Regions from separate parts of the Bifidobacterium sp. W8114 genome, predicted to be linked through region 1. Evidence: riboswitches for the same ligand, from Rfam matches in the RefSeq annotation. Region 1 holds a riboswitch; the other holds the start of a gene.
What was found. A riboswitch is a leader RNA that binds a small molecule or an ion and turns the genes downstream of it on or off. The one in region 1 is predicted to bind guanidine.

Region 1 (4,384 bases):
CATGATCATGCAAAGGGTGCCACGCATCTTCAAGAAGGACGAGCGGCACCCTGAGGCTGAAGACCATGTCGAACAGAACGTCGTGGCAATTTCACATCCACGGCCGGCCATTTGGCCTTTCTGGCCTTCCGTGCCATTTCAGATCCATGCTCGCCGCAGTGCCTTATTCCTTTCCTTCGTGTTGATCGTTCGCCGCAGGGTCCTTTGGCTTGGACTGCAGTGGATTGTGATGGTAGATAAGGGCGAAGGCTGCTAGGGTCTCGATCATGCTGGCGATGATCCAGGCTATGACGATGGCGTTCTGATGTTTGCCGACTGTTCCCATGCGGGTGAAGATAAAGACATCCATGATGAAGGTCTGCAGAACCAGAAGGACCGTCGCCACAACTACCGTCCTGGTGTGCCTGTCCGCCTCCGTTCCTTCTTCCTCTGGTTTGCCGGGAGACTTGAAGCTGGCGTAGGAGAGGAGCCAGATGCCGATTCCGAAGAGGACAGCGGCAAGAGGCAGGGAGAAGAAGATCGGCATGGTGCTTAGGCTGAGGCCCAGAGCCGCGACCAGGACTGCCGAGGCCAGGCCAAGATAGAAGGAATCATGGTTCTTCGCCTTGTGCGGTTTAGGTAAGCTGGCAACGCTCGTCGGCTGAGATGGCTTGTCGACAGGCTTACTGGGTTGATTCGGCTTGTCGTCAGGGGAGGGGCTATGCCCTTTGTCTGGATGGCCGGCTTGCACATGGCTGGCGGTTAGAGCCTGTTCCTGCTTATTTTCCGTTTCAGGTTTGCCATGTTCGGCGTTCTTGCTGGATGAATCCCTGCCTTCCTTCTCGCCTGTTTGTCCTGATGCAGGCTTGGGGGCATTTTCTGTCGGGCTTTCCTTTCTGACGTTCGTATTCTCCACTGGTTTTGGCATGCGGTTCTTGTCATTCATTGTTGATTGTTGGGAACTTTCCCGGGTGCCGTTGCTCCGCGAGGAGTTGCCCTCGTACCTCTTTTGCTGGTTATCGGGCATCCGCGATTCCTCATGCCTGCCTTGGTTCTTATTCGCATGCTCGTTTCGATTGTTGCTCATCTGACCCTCCAGGCTTGTTCTTCCCCTTTACTTGTGGCAGGTCATCTGGCGGCCTGCCCATTTTCAGGAAGCAACCTCCGTTGAGGCCAGTGTATGTGTCCTTTTCTCGTAAAAGTGGCATTGACCAGCACTAAGTCAGCATCATTTTGATATCGACTTTTGCGGGTGAAGTGCTGGATTCGTTGCAGTGTATTCAAAGACGAAAGACGTTTGTTTATGGACGTGCAGTATCAGCGGTCATATTCTAAACTTCGACTCTTGGCTATGCTGCTTTTTCACTCTCACGTCTTTTTATTCCTCAGCACGTTCTTTCTGCAGAAGGAGTATTTTGTGCCGCTATGCTGCTGTGTGTCAATCAGAAGATTGTATATCCTGACTTGTCGAGGGCACCCAGGGCGGCAGGGAAGTCATCGGTCTTGGTAAGGACATAGTCTGTGTTGCAGTGGAGACGGCGAAAATACCTATGCCCTTGTCTGCCAGAATTGTTGCAATCGGCGCCATGATGCCAATGAGCGAAAAATCGAGAATACCTTGGATGCGGAAGGCCCGCCAGCCGTCGCTGCGTTCCAGGGTCTGGCTGGGAACAATGTCGGCTGGGCAGACCAATGAAGTCTCTTGGTCGGTTCGCCCCGTAAAAACATAAGGTGAGTTCAGATCAATCTCTGTGTACTTAGCAACTTTGCAGACAGTCAGCTTCGCTTCTATAAGCTGGATGCAGATGCCTTGCCCTTGCCTTGTCGCTGAGCTGCAATTCTTGGTCGTAAGTAACTTGCTTTTTGAGTAGGAACGGGTGAAGGCGTATAGCGCAACCAAAGCCCATCCGCATTCGAGGGCAGAAAGGTCCGCTGCCGGTTAGACAGGGCATCGACTGCCAGCAAGCTTGCGCCGGCAAGGTTCAAAACAAGGTTGACTTTACTGCTGCCGGGCAGACCTAGCAGTTGCCGCGAAGCAAAGGCCATGAGCAGCAGTAAAAATCCAATAAGTTGAATCGGCATGAACAAACCAACCACATCCTTCCACGAGTTACCCAATGAGCGTCGTCGTCAATCCGGGTACGGCGCCTCTCGTTCGGGGAAGGGATGCTTCCGGAAGACACCGGAGCACCACTGTCAGGGGGCCGAAGGTCTGATGCGCCGCATATGCAGAAGATGAATGGGCAGCCATATACTGCAGGTATTGTACTGTTTTCCCACACTTTGTTAGATTGCAGGAGGGCATCACCAAGGAGACGACAGCGCATGGAAGATCTGTACGAGCAAGGCCGAGTTCGTGGCATTGGAGTCTGCAATTTCCTGCCTGACCGGCTGATCGATTTGATTCTTTCCAGCAGAATCGCTCCCATAGTCCATCAGATAGAGCTGCATCCTTTCACCCAGCAGATCCCACTTCGAAAGGTCATGGCCGAGCAGGGGGGGCGTACCCACGGCCTGGGCACTTCTGACTGATGGTCGTCGGGGTATTTTCGATAATCCTGTCCTTAGACGTATTGGTCAGCCCCATAGCAAGACCCCGGCCCAGATGGTATTGCGTTGGCTGACCCGGCAGAGGATATGCGCCATCCCGAAATCCGTGCATGAGGAACGGATTCACGAGAACCACAATATTGTAGATTTTCAGTCTTGATGATGACGATATGCATGACATCAGGGCTATGGATACGGGAGGGCCGCTCATTCTTGTTGATGTGGATACGCCTGAGGAGGCTACACGTCTGCACGGGATATTTTATACACAGTGACTGAGGTCCGCTGAGCCGATAAGAAAAGGGCACCCGCACCTGAAGATTCCAGTGTGGGCGCCCTCGTCTTGACGTCAGAGATTGTCGCTGAGGCCTATTGTGCTGGCCAGTCGTCTTGCAGACAGCTCAAATAATCCTTGGCTGCCTTTTCCAGGCTCTGGTCGCTCATGCCTGAGCTAACGCCGGTCAGAATGAAAGACTTCCGATAGATAGTTCCGATGAGATTGCTGGTAGCTTTGAACGGAGCCAGGAGCTCGTCCACTGTATAGCCGAATTCACCCTCATGGTCATAGTTCTCTCCAGCAGAGCCGACCGAGACGGCAAGCATGAGTTCCTTGCCTTTCATGGCATCGTCATGGGTACCATAGGCCCATCCGTAGGTGAGCACCAGGTCTTCCCACTCCTTGAGCAGCGGAGGGCAGCTGTACCAATACATGGGAAACTGCCATACCAGACGGTCACAGCCTTTGACGAATGCTTGCTCGCCAGGAATGTCGATTTGGCCTGAGCGCAAGGCAGCATATTCGTCCCGGACCAGGATACCCTCATCATCATGCCCTTGGCTTCCCGCATCAGGCGGGCATTGATCCGTGAGGTTCCATATGGGGGTGGAAGACCAGGACCGCCGTCTTGGCGTTTTGCTTCATGCTTTAATCACCTTCAGCCGTCATTTGCCAGATTTGCTTGGCGCGGTTGAAAGCCGACCAGGCCTTCGGCCAGCCTGCGTAGAAGGCCAGATGGGTGATTTCCGCTGCTATCTCGTCCTTGGTGATACCGTTCTTTTTCCCGATGTTCAGGTGAGCGTCGAGCTGTTCTGTGCTACCCATGGCAATCAATGCGCCTATGGTGATCATGCTTCTGTCGTGCGCGGACAGTGCTTGTTCATCATCCCAGACTTCGCCGAATAGAACATCGTCATTCAGAGCTGCGAACTGAGGAGCGAATTCGCCCAACTGCTTTCTTCCTGCTGTTTGCTTTGTGGCCATGCTGTTCCCTTCCTTGCTGACTGTATGATCGCCCAAGACCCCCTGGCGCCAGCCGGCATGCGCAGATTCACTTCCATCTTGGATGTGAACGGCAACAGTCTAGGGCTCTCGAAGTGATATGTATAATACCGATTGCTTATATGTTGGTATTCGTTTTTTGCATGGGTCTATCGTCGAGCTTTCACCCGATTGGTTTCTTCTTGGCTCTGGTATGGGTCTTATCTGTTGTGACAACGGATCGTTTTTTGCTGACCCTCAATGCCATTTTTTCGCATGTGTGTGCCTAGGCTGCCTTTTGGGTTATTCAGCGATGGGAGTTGAGGGAATGAGAGTCACTGCTTTGGATCATCTGGTCATCACAGTACGGGATGTCGACGCGACCTGCGCGTTTTACCGTGATGTGCTGGGCATGCAGGTGCAGGCGTTCGGCGATGGGCGGTTAGCACTGAAATTCGGCCAGCAGAAGATCAACATTCACGAGGCCGGCCATGAGATTGACCCAAGGTGGATAGGCCTACGCCTGGCTCGGCTGATTTGTGTCTGCTCGTGGAGGATTCGCTGGATGATGTGGTTGCCGCGCTTCATAAGCATCGT
Region 2 (4,384 bases), on a different contig from region 1:
CAATCAAACCGCTAGTTTGCTCGAAATTTTATCCACTTCATAGATACATAGATAATCGCGTGCTGAACCGCTTAAAGATTGACTTGTCATAAAGACGAGACCCATCTCTGAGCATCCAGCATGTACTTGTCGTATTGACCGTGTCGGTCAATACGACAAGGAATTGCCCGTTGATGTATATTTCACAAACAGCGACTGACGAAATCAGTGCTTGGCAAGACCACTCAATTACACATCGCGGACCCAACAATTAAAGCTCACAACCGATCATTCGCCTATAGCGCCTTGCAGAATAGCTATGGGCGAGCGTCTCAATGCAGGCCGCGCCGTCAGCATGGTCGCCAGCGACCCGACGACGATGATCGGCAACCCGCAGATAAGGAAAAACTGCCAAGGAAAAACTACGGACAGACTGTGTATAAGGGGCCAGTAGACCATAGCTGTGCTCAGTCCGACCAGTCCGGTGCCGCCTGCTGCGATGATAATGCCTGTAGTCATCACGATGGTGCCGTCCAATGTGGATATAGCAGTAAGCTGCTGCGGTTTTGCCCCAGCGATTGACAGGAGCGCCAGATCGAGGTCACGATCCCGAGCGGCGATAGCGAACCCCGCGATCACGCCGACCAGGGCGACCAGCAGCGCTGCCCAGAAACCATAGAGCAACTCCAGGGTTCCTCCCGATGTGACATTCTCTATTCCCGGTACCTTGTTCATGGCGATGGTACTGGTGCCTCCAGCAGCCAACAGACCGCCAACCAGAAACATACAGGCAGTCAGAGCTATAACTGTTGAGCCGAATGTAGTGTCTCGACTCCTGACCACAGCCTGTGAACGCGCTATCCGCCAGACGGCAGACGATGACGGCACCAGAGCAGTCCAGAGTTGAGTGGCCCTGCCTATAACCGGCCCACCAGCGCGAGCCAAGGCTATCAGAAGCAGGAGAATGGCGAAAAGCGGTCCACTTCCAACGGCACTTATGACCGCCTGGACTTGCTTAGGATCCAAGGGCCCAGAGCCGCTGTGCGAAAGATAGGCAAAGACAGGCAACGGCAACAGCAGCAAGGCCAGCCCAAGAAAAAGGGATACAAGACCACGTCCATGTCGGGGCCGGTCAATCGATTCGCTCTCCTCAGCACGGCGCACCACCCGGACAGGTGTCGTCTTTCCCAAATCCCGCAATGTCCGGATGGTCGCCAAGACGGCCGTGGCCAATCCCACCGCAAGACCGGTCGAGGCAGACCTGGGAAAACCGCGCCAGGTAAAAGCAAAATGTACCGGCATTCGCATCCCGGTGGAATACCAATCGAGGATCCTTCCAGCCAGCGCAGGTGAAAGAGCCACGGCAACAAGGGAGGCCGGCAGAACCAGAATGATCACCTGCAAAAGTGTAAGTAGCAGGATCTGCTTAGGAGTGGCTCCCAACAGCGAGATAAGGGCCAGGCCTCGCCGACGTTGGCGAATTGATGCTTGCAGTGTCTGCTTGATCACCAGGCAGCCGAGCACAATGACCGTGAGGAAGACCAGACTCAGGGCCGAAGCCAGACTCTTGGCAGGATCCCTGGTCTTGACCGACAGACCCTGGTAATAGCTGTTGACTCCCATACTCACACTCATGGCGCAGAGCAGGGTTTGGGTAACCACAAGAACGATAAAGACGCCAGCCCAGATGCCACTATTGGCTTTCAGGTCACGCAAGGCCCAAGTCATGTTTCATTCACCTGCCACATCCTCGTGCGTACATTCTGCTATCCACCTCTATGTATATGAATAGCCGATCTGCGCGGAAGATAACATCCGGCAAACCCCTGATTCGCCCCTGAATCAACCCCGATTCCTTCTCGCAATGGACCGTCGACCACTCCCCTGCTTAGTCCGCCTTCAGAGTCGCCTCCCGTGCTACTCTGATACCCAGAATCCAATGCAGGTTCCCGGACGATGGTCAAGTACCCGGACAGCGACAAGACTTGCCGAAAGGGAACCATGTCCTCGTGGATCGTACTCATATTCGCTGGCATCTGTGAATCGGTCTGGGCCACCGCCCTGGGCAAGTCTCAGGGTTTTACCAAAATCGTCCCTGACATCGTTTTTATTGTGGGACTGATTCTCAGCATGATGGGTCTGGCCTTTGCCATGCGCAGCATCCCTACCAGCACGGCCTACGCGGTCTGGGTAGGCATCGGAGCTGCCTTGACTGTCATATACGCCATGGCTACGGGCTCGGAGCCTGTTTCGCTGGCTCGCATTCTGCTCATCATTAGCTTGGTCGCCTGCGTGGTCGGGCTCAAGATCGTCAATTAAGAATTGACACCCAACAAAGCAGATACACCTCAGCAACAAATAAAATCAAGAGTACAGGAATCGCCATCATGACCACAACAATACGGCAATGCACATCAGATGATGCCATGCTGATACGTTCCTTGGGCATGACCACCTTCCGCGACACCTTCGCCGCCGACAACAGCCAAGAGAACATGGAAGACTACCTCCGGCACTCCTTCTCCCCCGAATTGGTCAAGTCGAAACTGTCCGAACCTGAATCCGTTTTTCTGCTCGCCAGCGTGGACGGCACGCCCGCAGCCTACATGCAGCTCAACACCGGGAAGGCCCAAACAGAGCAGTTCGGCGACACATCCATGGAGATCGAGCGGCTATATGTTCTATCGGACTTCAAGCATCGCGGGTTGGGCACCCTGCTGGTCAATCAAGCCTTCAAACGTGCCAGGACTCAGAATTTGAACAAAATCTGGCTGGGCGTATGGGAACACAATGAGCCCGCCCAACGTTTCTACCAAGCCATGGGCTTCAAACGGACCGGGGAACACACCTTCACCTTGGGCGAGGAACTACAGACCGACTGGATCATGACCGCAGCAGTCAGTTGAAGGATACGTCTGTACAACCAAACAACGCCAGCGAATCTGAGACAATCCAAGGGAAACCATGACTGGCCAGAATCCGCCCATCAGCGGAGTAAGTAGGTAATTCCTCATGACATCCTCCGTGCACACCGATCAGGGTTGCGTCGAAGAGGCAGCCCGTCATATTTCCTTGGTAACACAGGCACCGCGGACTTCGACCTGAAGCTACGCATCGTAAGAGTTGAAGGGACAGCCATCGACTGGACCGTTGACAGGAACCAGCCCTGCTACGACTACATTGAAGTGGGCGTCTTTCATGCCAGTCTTCAAACGGTTCTCCGACCTGACACCAACCAGGTACCGGTCCAGCTTTTCCCTGCGACACTACAACAACGTCTGAAGTATTTAGACTGAAAGCATGAGAATCGTCATACAGCGGGTCAGCCATGCCCGGGTCGATGTGGTCGACGAGCAAGGGCAGCCAGATCCTGATTTTAAACCCCAAAGCATTGGCAAGGGACTCTTGCTGCTGGTGGCCGTCCAGGATGGCGACGGAGCTGACCAGGTCAACTATGCCGTCCGCAAGCTGACCCGGATGCGCATCTTCCCCGACGAGGAAGGCCGGATGAACCGGTCGGTCCTGGACTGCGGCGGATCCATCCTCTCCATCTCCCAGTTCACTCTTTACGCGGATCTGCGGCGCGGCAATCGACCCAGTTTCATGGCTGCGGGCGAACCCCAACACGCTCAAAGCGTCTGGCAAAATCTGAACCAGGCACTGGCCGCGACCGGTGTGCCAGTTGCCGTCGGACAATTCGGCGCCCATATGCGGGTGGATATGGTCAACGACGGCCCGGTGACCATCCTGCTGGACACTGACAGGTTGATGAAGACGGCAGCTCCTGCAGCGACTATTTGACGATTGGCCGCAGGGGCGCCGACACATCCAGCTGATGCTTGTCGCCGATCTTGGATGGATCGTTGATGATCTTGTCGACCACGGCCTGCTTGAGCTTCAGGTCGGAGCCGTCGCCCCAGATGATGACATGTTTGCCCTGGTCCAGCTCGGTGGTGATGGAGTCCTGGGTTTCCGCAGTCACCTTGGTCACCGAATGACGCATGGCCTCAGGCATGGTCGACAGAATCCGCAGAGTCTGTCTGACCGCCTGATCCTGCTGGGCACGCTTCACGGTGGCCACCTGGATGACCGGCACCCCGTGCACCGGTTTGGACACGGTGTTGAGCACCCTCCCCTGTCTGTCTACGGCCGTCAGTTTGTCCTGCGCATCCTTGAAGACCGCAGTGGGCTCCTGGGCATCGAAGGTCACCTCCAGACCGTGCGGAAAACTCTTGCGGACCTCGGCATCGGTCACCCCGGCCATGCCGCTGATCTCCTCCTCGACGCCATTGGTGGAAATCAACAGCAGCGAGCGATCTCCCTGATGGGCCACGATTGAGGCCACCCGATCGTTGGACACCCAGGCATTGCCGCCGCTGACACTGACCTTGTCGGCCTGCAGGCG

Region 2: linked by a shared signal. The riboswitch ahead of H3T89_RS07010 (DMT family transporter) and the one ahead of H3T89_RS00695 (hypothetical protein) in region 1 are both predicted to bind guanidine.

What each region holds. Positions count from the first base shown of each region.
Region 1 covers NZ_JACFRA010000001.1:161,452-165,835, forward strand. Annotated here, with positions in the region: gene H3T89_RS00680 (hypothetical protein) at 1-5, shown strand, start outside; gene H3T89_RS00685 (hypothetical protein) at 164-1,066, opposite strand; gene H3T89_RS09145 (ACT domain-containing protein) at 1,418-1,879, opposite strand; gene H3T89_RS00695 (hypothetical protein) at 1,768-2,067, opposite strand; guanidine-III (ykkC-III) riboswitch at 2,098-2,158, opposite strand; gene H3T89_RS00700 (hypothetical protein) at 2,305-2,511, shown strand; gene H3T89_RS09150 (aldo/keto reductase) at 2,525-2,689, shown strand; gene H3T89_RS00705 (NAD(P)H-dependent oxidoreductase) at 2,899-3,318, opposite strand; gene H3T89_RS00710 (carboxymuconolactone decarboxylase family protein) at 3,455-3,790, opposite strand; partial or broken gene H3T89_RS09095 (VOC family protein) at 4,116-4,211, shown strand; gene H3T89_RS08835 (hypothetical protein) at 4,295-4,384, shown strand, end outside.
Region 2 covers NZ_JACFRA010000004.1:221,267-225,650, forward strand. Annotated here, with positions in the region: gene H3T89_RS07005 (FtsX-like permease family protein) at 268-1,707, opposite strand; guanidine-III (ykkC-III) riboswitch at 1,909-1,972, shown strand; gene H3T89_RS07010 (DMT family transporter) at 1,981-2,298, shown strand; gene H3T89_RS07015 (GNAT family N-acetyltransferase) at 2,367-2,885, shown strand; gene dtd (D-aminoacyl-tRNA deacylase) at 3,280-3,780, shown strand; gene H3T89_RS09120 (cell division protein FtsQ/DivIB) at 3,773-4,384, opposite strand, start outside.